One region of the Steroidobacter denitrificans genome, then DNA from elsewhere that is predicted to be linked to it. Evidence: riboswitches for the same ligand, from Rfam matches in the RefSeq annotation. Region 1 holds a riboswitch; each other region holds the start of a gene.
What was found. A riboswitch is a leader RNA that binds a small molecule or an ion and turns the genes downstream of it on or off. The one in region 1 is predicted to bind cyclic di-GMP.
Positions count from the first base shown of each region.

Region 1 (3,276 bases):
TCTCCACGATCAGTTCCTCGGCGCGCTCGTGGCCGGCATCGGACAGGTGGACCTGCCGCGACTTCTCGTCGGCCCAGTAATCGCCTTCGCCCTCTTCGCTTTCCTGGCGCCCGAGCCGTGGTGCCAGCGCGTTGATCTTGACGTATAGCTCGGTGCTTTCTTCCGCCGGTCCGGAGATGATCAAGGGCGTACGCGCCTCGTCGATCAGGATGGAATCGACCTCATCGACGATGGCGAAAAACAATTCGCGCTGAACACGATCCTCCAGCCGGAATGCCAGATTGTCCCGCAGATAGTCGAAGCCGAACTCGTTGTTCGTGCCGTAGGTGATATCGCAGGCATAGGCGGCCCGCTTCTCCTCGGATGACTGGCCGCTCTTGATCACGCCGACCGTCAGCCCCAAGAACCGGTACACCGCCGCCATCCATTCCGAGTCGCGCTGAGCCAGGTACTCGTTGACGGTGACGACATGTACGCCTTTGCCAGGCAGGGCATTCAGATAGGCGGGCAAGGTCGCGACCAGGGTCTTGCCCTCGCCCGTACGCATCTCGGAAATCTTGCCCTGGTGCAAGGTCATGCCGCCGATCAGCTGCACGTCGAAGTGGCGCATGCCCAGTACGCGCCGGGCTGCCTCGCGCGTGACGCCAAAAGCTTCCGGCAGCAGACTGTCCAGGGAGGCCCCCGCTGCCAGTCGTTCGCGGAATTCAATCGTCTTGCCCCGCAGCTGCACGTCGCTCAGCGTCTTGAGCGACTCCTCCAGCGCGTTGATGCAGCTGACATTTCGGGTGTAAGTGCCCAACAGCCTGTGATTACGGCTGCCGAACAGCTGCGCAAACCAATTCGCCACGCTGGAACTCCGAAGAATGAGCAGGGGAGAAAGCCGGTTATTGTACACCCACACCGTTTTTCAACGCAGGCGGATAAAATTCCGCCGGTGTTTTACCCGCAAGCCGCGGCCGGCCCGACACCCCATCTTAATCCGCAGGCGGCTTTTCCGCAGACGGCGCGGTGGATGCGATATCCGTCCCGGACGGAGTTCAACGGCGCACAAAACTCATCGGATCGACGGCACGTCCCTGCCTGAGCACCTCGAAATGCAGATGCGGACCGGTGGAACGGCCCGTAGAGCCGATGAGGGCGATGGACTGGCCCTTCTGCACCGTATCGCCGACCGCGACCAGCACCTTTTGATTATGGCCGTAACGCGTCACATAGCCGTCGCCATGATTGACTTCCACCGTAGTGCCGTACCCGAAGCGCTCCTTGGCGTAGGTCACGACGCCCGAGGCCACCGCGACGACTTCCGAGCCTGCCGGACCGGCGAAATCGACGCCTCGATGGAACGCCTTGCGCCCGGTGAACGGATCGGTGCGAAGGCCGTAATAGGAGGATATCCAGCCTTTCGCCACCGGGCGTCCACCCGGCACGATCTGCTGGCTGAGATTGCGCGTGGAGATCAGACTTTCCAGCACACTCAGCTGCCGCTCGCGATCCCTGATCTGATGAGCCAGGTCGTCGAGCATGACGGTCAAGTCGCTGGAGGTCGCCACCGCGCCTTCGACCAGGCCCTCGGGTCCGCCGACGGCCGGCTCGGAATCGAAATTGAACTCGCCTTTATCGAGGTTCGCCATTTCCGTCAGTCGACGACCGAGCGCATCCAGGCGAATCATACGGGCATTCATCTGTCCGACACGACCTGCCAGCGCATCGAGCCGGTCCTGCAGTTCACGACGTGTCTTGAGTACCTGTCCGCGCTGCTCCTCCAGCCGAACGCCCCACTCGCCGACTTGTGCAGCGGGATCCTTGACCAGGCCGCTACGCCCCAGTTGTACACCTGCCGCCAACACGATGGACAGTACGGCGAGTACGACTGCGATCGATACACCCATCGCCAACGGTCGACCGAGTTCGAACTGGCGAGCCCGGCCCAGTCGCCGCGAGAAAACGATCACATTCATGAGATCCGCTCCCCGGGAGCGGTATCACAGGTGCGCGCCGCGGCGGCGGGTGCGAGCGGTATTTGAGATATCAGGCGAGTCGGTCCGAATCGGATCTGCGGTCCTCGGCAGCGCGCGCTCTTTAGGTTTAATCTCACTGTATCCAACTCGCGTCCGATTAAGAATTCCGCTGCGCCCATATCATTCCTGAGCCAGCCGCCGGCAGACGGCGAGCTCGCGGTTGGATTCGCGCGCGGTGGACGCCAACTCGATAAATTCGTGTTGTACATCCTGGCAACCCCGCTATCGTAGCCCGACATCGCGAACCTTAGACCGGTGGCTTTGCGTCCCCGCCTTTCGGCAGGTTTGCCCTGAGCAGTATCTTCTTCAAGGATCCGGAATATGCAGAATCAACCCCTCAAAGATCAAGCACTGGCATGTGCGTCCTGATGTATTTCAGCTGATGTCCGACCATTTGAAGCCTCTGAGCGCCGGCCTCGGCCCCCTGTTCGAGTCCCTGGAACGGCGTTCGCTGACGGTACTCGATCTCACCGCACGGGTCCGGAAATCGCTGGAAGGACCAGAGAAAAATCACATAATATCAGCCAGTTATCGAGGCGAGACACTGATCGTGGCGACCGATTCCGCCGCCTGGTGTCCCTATATCCGCTACGCCCAGGACATTCTGCTCGCCCGCCTCAACCAGACCGGAGAGACCCGGTTCACAAAAATCAAAGTCAAGGTGGGGCGCAAGGATCCGTCGCTCCGTGACGGGTGACAATGCGCGGCACCCGAGGAGGAGTCCGGCCGGCTTCGACATCTTCATGAACCCGACGGCTCCGGCCTGCAGCGCCACGCTCGGCAGCTAAGCGCTCGCCATCGCAGCGACGGGCAGGTAGGAAATCGGCGCATCCTTCACATCGTCGAAGATGACTTCCTCCCAGGCCGAGGGCGTATCGATCAGCTTGCGCGCCAGCTGGTTGTTCAATGCATGTCCGGATTTGTAGCCGCTGAATTCACCGATCAGGCTGCGGCCCAACAAATACAGATCGCCGATCGCGTCCAGGATCTTGTGCTTGACGAATTCGTCTTCGTAACGCAGACCATCCTCGTTCAGGATACGATAATCGTCCAGCACGATCGCATTTTCCATCGTGCCGCCCAACGCCAGATTCCTGGCACGCAGGAATTCCAGATCACGCATGAACCCGAAGGTGCGCGCGCGGCTGATTTCCTTCAGGAAGGAAGTGGTCGAGAACTCCATCGATGCGGTTTGCGCACGCTTCTTGAAAATAGGATGGTCAAACTCGATCGCCAGATTGATCCGAAAACCATTATA
Region 1 is NZ_CP011971.1:408,385-411,660, reverse strand. Features, by position in the region: gene secA (preprotein translocase subunit SecA) at 1-847, opposite strand, end outside; gene ACG33_RS01755 (M23 family metallopeptidase) at 1,038-1,958, opposite strand; cyclic di-GMP riboswitch class I at 2,228-2,318, opposite strand; gene ACG33_RS01750 (DciA family protein) at 2,401-2,715, shown strand; gene lpxC (UDP-3-O-acyl-N-acetylglucosamine deacetylase) at 2,803-3,276, opposite strand, start outside.

Region 2 (3,276 bases), 710 kb from region 1:
ACAGCGGTGATCGATCTACTGAGAGGTTCCACGAGCGCCGATGAGGCTACGATTCTTCGATATGCCCTGGAGCAGACCGCCGCCGTGATAAACAGTCCGCTGGCCTGGCTACACTTCGTCGATCATGCGAAGAACCCTTGCCTGGCGGGCTGGTTCGATACCGCTCAACGGCAGGCGGTGCTGGTGAGTCCTGCGCCGCGTTCGATTCAGCCGGGTGAATTCCTGGAAGCGTGCATCAAAGGCCGGCAGGCCGTTGCCGGCAGCGATGCTCAACCGAAGGCCCAGCAGGACGGACTGCCGGCACTAGGGCGATATCTAGCGGTGCCCGCCGTGGTGAACGATGAAGTCGTGGCGGTGCTTGGGGTGGCCAACCGGGATGCCGACTATGCTCAGGATGATCAGCAGGGATTGCTCATGCTCGCGGACAGCTTGCTGCGCATCATTCAGATGAAGCGCGCACAATCACAGGCACTCAAATCGTTCCAGCGCGCCGACGTTGCGCTGCAGGGCATGATCGACTCCTTTGTGCGTGTCGGCGAACACCACGACCCCTACACCGCAGGTTCGGCACGGCGCCTGGCCGCGCTGGCGGTGGCAATCGGGCGTGAAGCCGGCCTGGATGGCGAGCGTCAGCACGCATTACGAGTTGCAGCGATGCTGCACGACATCGGCAACATCGCTGTGCCGGCCTCCATTCTTTCCAAGCCGGCGCCATTGACGGAAACCGAACTGGCCCTGATGCGTACCCATGTCGATGAGGGTTGCCAGCTCCTGGCAGATATCGATTTTGGCGCGCCTATCGCCGATATCATTTATCAAAGTCATGAGCGCTATGATGGCAGCGGCTATCCACGAGGTCTCAAGGCGACGGATATCCTGCTGGAAGCGCGTATCCTCGCGATTGCCGATACGGTCGAGGCAATGTGCTCATCCCGGTCGTACCGCCCTGCCGCCGACATGGCCGCGGCCATCGAAGAGATCAGACGTGGAGCAGGGCGACTGTATGACCCCTATTTGGCGGAGGCCTGCATCCGCCTGATCGATCAGCACGGATATAAGCTGCCGGAATAAATCCGGTAGACAGGATCTCTTGGCGCATCACGCGGCGGAACACCGCGCGATGCCTTGATCGGCTGATTCCTGCCTCCTTCCCCAGCGCCTCACGGCATCCTCAGCGGCTCCATTCCGCGGCCTGCCACATTCTGTATTCACGCTGCAGCCGTACTCCTCGTCCGCTCCCTGCCTGCTCAGTCGTCGGGCGCAGGCGCCGCGGCGTCTCGAGACGATGTCTGCATGCGTCATCCGATTGGCGCACTTACGTGAAATGAGACGGGTGCTGCACTGAGCTGTCGTCGCCCTACGACAATTGCAAACACATATTTGGTGATGTCTACTCGATGCCGCTACGCAAGGGCAGAACCGCTGAAAGGCGGTGACGCAAAGCCTCCGGTCCGAACGCGCGAGGGCGCAGGATAGCGGGGTTGCCGGTAGGAATCTCCATGCGAGTCTCTATCGTCATCCTTTGATCTTCCTCCTTTGCATGTTCCTTCCCCAGGCGCGAACGATAGCGGCGTGCAATGCGGTGCGTTGCGCGAGCAAAGATACGGAAACAGGAGCAGCAAACATTGGTTACGGGCAAACCCGTCGAAAGACGGGGACGCAAAGCTTCCGGTCTACGGGATTCCATCCTACGACAGCGGGGTTGCCGCATGAACCACGTCGCCATTAGCGACCGGAGATCATGTGTTGACCGGCGCCTCGCAGGCACACGTTGCGTACCTGCGGCGTCTCGCCGCTCCAACGGCGCATACCTGCGGCGCTTGCTCATTGCCCCACCTCGAATTTATCGCTCGCAATCATTTTGTGGCCTCGGGCGCAATACGACGCAAAGGTGCAAGGTATGAGCAGTGTTACGATTCTCAACAAATGCGCAACGCTGTTGCTGGCCGCGCTGGTTTTGAGCGGGTGCGGAGGTGGAGGTGGAGGTGGAGATTCCCAGGATCCGGCGGCGGGCACTGTGCCGCCGGCATCGCAACTGGTGGAGTCGACTCTCATCGAAAACAGTCCGCCGGAGATCGCGGGCACGCCGCCTGCAGCGGTGCAGGCAGGCGAGGTGTACTCGTTCATGCCCGTGGCCAGCGATGCCGACGGCGATTTTCTCGAGTTTACCGTGACCAACAAGCCTGCCTGGGCGCAGTTCAGCGTCGAGACGGGGCGGCTGACCGGTACACCCGACGACGCCAGTGTAGGTGAGACGGAGGATATCGTCATTTCCGTGACCGACGGGCGAGATACACGCTCCGTCGGTCCGTTCAAGATCCGTATCCATTCTCGCAATCTGCCGCCGTCGCCTGCTGTGAATGCGGCACCGGTGATTTCGGGTGTGCCGAGCGGTTCGGTTCTGGTGAACCAGGCCTACCTGTTCCAGCCCGTCGCGACGGATGCGGACGGTGACCGGTTGTCGTTCTCCATTTCCAACCGTCCTTCCTGGGCCAGCTTCAGCACCAGCACCGGCCGGCTCAGCGGCACGCCTGGTGTGAACCGGGCTGGACGCTATGCCAATATCACGATCAGCGTAAGCGACGGCAAAGCCGGCACAGCCTTGGCGCCATTTTCCATCGAAGTGCGATCCGACAATCGCGCCCCGACGATCAGCGGCACCCCTGCGGCAGCGGTTCAAGCAGGGCAGGCCTATTCATTCCAACCGTCCGCCAACGATCCTGACGGTGATACGCTGACCTACTCGATATCGAACCGTCCGAGCTGGGCTGCTTTCAGCAGCAGCACCGGCCGGCTTAGCGGCACGCCCTCGGCCGGCGAGGTCGGCAACTATGCGAACATCGTTATCGGCGTGAGCGACGGGCGTGCCTCGGCGATGCTGAGCGCCTTTTCCATCGTCGTCCAGGAGAAGCCCAATGCGGCGCCGAAGATCAGCGGCACGCCGCCCGGCAGCATCGATGTCGGAGCGGCCTACTCGTTCGTTCCCAGCGCCAGTGATGCCGATAAAGATACGCTGGGCTTCTCGATCCAGAACAAGCCTGTCTGGGCAAATTTCGATACGGCAACCGGTCGGCTCAGTGGTTCGCCGGCCGATAGCCATGTAGGCGCTACGACGGGTATCGTCATCAGTGTAAGCGACGGTCGTGCAACGGCATCGCTGCCGGCGTTCTCGATCACGGTGAAGGCCGTGGAAAACAAGGCACCGATCATCAGCGGTACGCCGGCGACGAGCGTGAATGCAGGGGTGGCCTATAGCTTCCGGCCGACAGCTTCCGA
Region 2 is NZ_CP011971.1:3,169,346-3,172,621, reverse strand. Features, by position in the region: gene ACG33_RS14250 (HD domain-containing phosphohydrolase) at 1-1,071, shown strand, start outside; cyclic di-GMP riboswitch class I at 1,403-1,489, shown strand; cyclic di-GMP riboswitch class I at 1,625-1,710, shown strand; gene ACG33_RS14245 (putative Ig domain-containing protein) at 1,901-3,276, shown strand, end outside.
Region 2: it holds a riboswitch for cyclic di-GMP, as region 1 does, so the genes downstream of both, ACG33_RS14245 (putative Ig domain-containing protein) here and ACG33_RS01755 (M23 family metallopeptidase) in region 1, are expected to answer to the same signal.

Region 3 (3,276 bases), 1.7 Mb from region 1:
AATACGCCACCATAACGTTGTCCACATCCAAGAATTAAATAGTGGATCAGCATTAGATGCAGACATGATGCGATGGTATTCTTTATCGGATGCAAGCCAGTCGACCTCGCTCCACCGCTCGACCCTGTAATCAATATCAGTCATCCAAGATCTCGACGCCAATGATTCGCACCAGATACGTATTCGCCATTGGTTTTTCGGCGCTTCAATTTGACAAATACAAGTCGCGATAGAGGTTGATATACGCGTCTCCCATCGATTTCGATGAGAATCGTTCGGACAATTCTGCTTTTGCCGTTGCAGCCAACGATAGTCGAAACTTATCGTCGTTATATAGGCGAAGTATTGCTGAACGAATTGATAACGGGTTGGCCGGCGGGATCAATAGAGCCGTCCTTTCGTGCTGAAGAACTTCAGCTAATCCGCCTACGTTGCTAGCGCAAACTGGAGTGCCGGCACACACCGCCTCTAGCAGGGTATATGGCAATCCCTCATGCTGCGAAGGTATGAGGAGAAGGTCTGCGTGTGCCGCAAATCTTGCTCCATCTGATCTGAACCCGTGGAAGACAATCGATGCTTCCCGCGGGCCGCGTTTAGCCAAAGTAGTAAGTGTATAGTACAAGGGACCGTCGCCAACAATATGCAACTTGATCTTATCTGGAACGTCCAGATCTTGCATGGCATCAATCGCATATTGCACACCCTTCACATTCTCTAACCGCCCGAGCACCACTAAATTGAAATACTCCTTTGAGAACTCTTCAGGGCGTATAAGATTAGAAATTCGTGAAGAATCTATACCATTATGAATGATCCTAGAGGCCATGCCTTCGTGTTCGGTCAAACAGGATAGCCGTAGTTCCTCGGTTACATAGACAACGGTAGCTTCGACTCGTCGAGAAAGACTGTTCTCGAGTTTTCTATAAACATTGCTAGTCAGCCGCTGTAGCACACTCCCCCTTCCAACTTCAACTCGACCATGCTCGGTCTTTACAAGCGTGAATCCTTTACGAGGGCGTGCCAACGCCGCCAGAATGGTCGCCTTGTAACCATGCGTATGAACAACATTATAGGTTTGTAGAACAGACCGCAGATCGAACAAGGCTTGAAAATCGAAGCGCCTGCCATTTCCGGTTATGTATGGGTCCGCACCCAGCGCTCGTGCTTGTGTAGCCAACTCTCGATCATGCAACAAGATTAGTTTACATGTGATCGATTGATTTTGTAGATGATCGAGTAGGCTAAGAATCTGGCGTTCAGCGCCTCCAAAAAATTCGCCTGGTGCTACAATAGCTAGCTTGAGATTCATTTATTGGATCCTCTTCGCCGTTAACGCATCATCACCGTGTTGCCAATTAGCGACAGCGAAAACAACAGAACAACTGTGGACCCGAATAATTGACATGAGGCTGGTGGTGAATCTGCCTGTCGCATCAAAGATACTATTGCGCGCCCAAAAGTAGCCTTCCATACTCCGTTTCGCTCGAAGGGCAAAGCTGCTGTAAGGCGGTGACGCAAAGCTTCCGGTCAACCGGCCAGCTCACAATTGAGATCTAAGTTGTGGGGTTATTAGAGGGAATGGGTCATGGATCACAGATTTTATTCATGCTTTCTGCTTGAGTGCATACCATTGGTTGGACTGCGTCTTTCAATACCCTTCCCGATTTTATCGTGCGCATCGACACCAAGACCACTTTGAGCCAACTGGCTTAGTAGTTTGGTATTGATAACAGCCACAATTTGAACTGATAGCAAGTTCTGAGAAGTACTCATGACAAAATTTTCCTTATCCACAGGCATGGCTTCGGTCATATGCACCATTAGCTCGATCGTCCTTGTACCCACCACCCAAGCCGCGCCTACAATCACCACTGTCTCTGGAACCGCAGCTCACGGTGAATTGATCACTGTAAGTGGTTCGGGATTTGGCACCCGTGGCGCATATAACAATAGTGGCATATCATGGAAATCGGGTAAATTTCTCAATTTTCGGTTCAAGGATTTCGAAGATCGTCAACTCAATTCGGACGGCTTCTATGCGCAACGAGGCGGCAGTTCCTGGTCAGCAAATTCATCGGAGCTATCCGTCCAGTCTGGGGGCCCAACCAACTCAGGCGGTTATCTCCGCCGTGCCTTTTCTTCATCGGAGAGTGGGGGCGTCTCAACAGACGTATCTGGCGCGGGAAATCAGCTATATACGACCTTCAAGTTTATGATGCCATCCAACACGCAGTCTGGAAAATTTTTTCGATTTTACGCTAATTCACCTCAGAACAATATTTACCTCTCCGCTGGATGCGGAACCTCGTACCAGGTTCGCGGCTATTCAGAATGCACCGCCGGAACATGCAGCCCAACGACAGAATGGGGATCCGGCCCTTCACTTCAGGCTGGCAAATGGCACCGGATCGAAGTTTGGGCTGACGCTAGCTCCAACACGTTCTCAGTATCTGTAGACGGTACTCAGGCTTGGAGCAAGAACAACTGGCTAGCATCCACTCTTGGCCTGAATTCACATACCATAGATTATCCAAACATGATCGATAGCGCAGAACGAGGCTGCGGCACCGCTGGTTCTTACAACATCGATGATATTTTTATCGACTTCACGCGGGCTCGCATAGAGATAGGCGACGCAGCCACATGGTCGGCGGTTCGTCAAAAGGAAGTCCAGCTGCCTATTTCTTGGGCAAATGGATCCGTTCAGTTCCGCGTAAATACCGGTGAGTTTTCCTCCGGAAAGCAGGCATACTTATACGTGATCGACTCCAGCGGTAACGTCAACAGTCAGGGATATCCGATAACGATCGGCACCACCAGCAAAGCTTTGGCCTCGCCGACTCCTCCGACTAACGTATCTGTTCAATAGTTATTCTGCTTTGTTCACTATATAACAAGGCCCAGGTAGTCATACTTGGGCCTTGTTGTTTTACGAAATCTCTCCTACTCCCTGAGGCACTACTATACGCTGTCCCTAATGAACGATTTTAGAATTTCATACTCCGGCGTCAACTCTACCTGCTCTACATAAACATCATACACTGCAAAAGGTGCACTTTTAATGAGCGCAATATTCTTGGTGTAGGGTTCCCTATTATCTATAGCTAGTCCGCGGAGCTTTTCATTTAGGATGCGCCATGCATTCCGATATCCGGTATTGAGCAAGGCCCATTCCCTTGGCTTAAAAGTATGTGCCTCATCACGTATTCTGCACAGTGCGCTCGGAAGCTCATTATCACTCGCAAGTATTCCCGTCTCTGCCGTGATATGACTTTT
Region 3 is NZ_CP011971.1:2,213,251-2,216,526, forward strand. Features, by position in the region: gene ACG33_RS15745 (GNAT family N-acetyltransferase) at 1-144, opposite strand, end outside; gene ACG33_RS15750 (glycosyltransferase family 4 protein) at 206-1,309, opposite strand; cyclic di-GMP riboswitch class I at 1,480-1,574, shown strand; gene ACG33_RS16150 (hypothetical protein) at 1,600-1,773, opposite strand; gene ACG33_RS16155 (hypothetical protein) at 1,772-2,869, shown strand; gene ACG33_RS15755 (glycosyltransferase) at 2,962-3,276, opposite strand, start outside.
Region 3: it holds a riboswitch for cyclic di-GMP, as region 1 does, so the genes downstream of both, ACG33_RS16155 (hypothetical protein) here and ACG33_RS01755 (M23 family metallopeptidase) in region 1, are expected to answer to the same signal.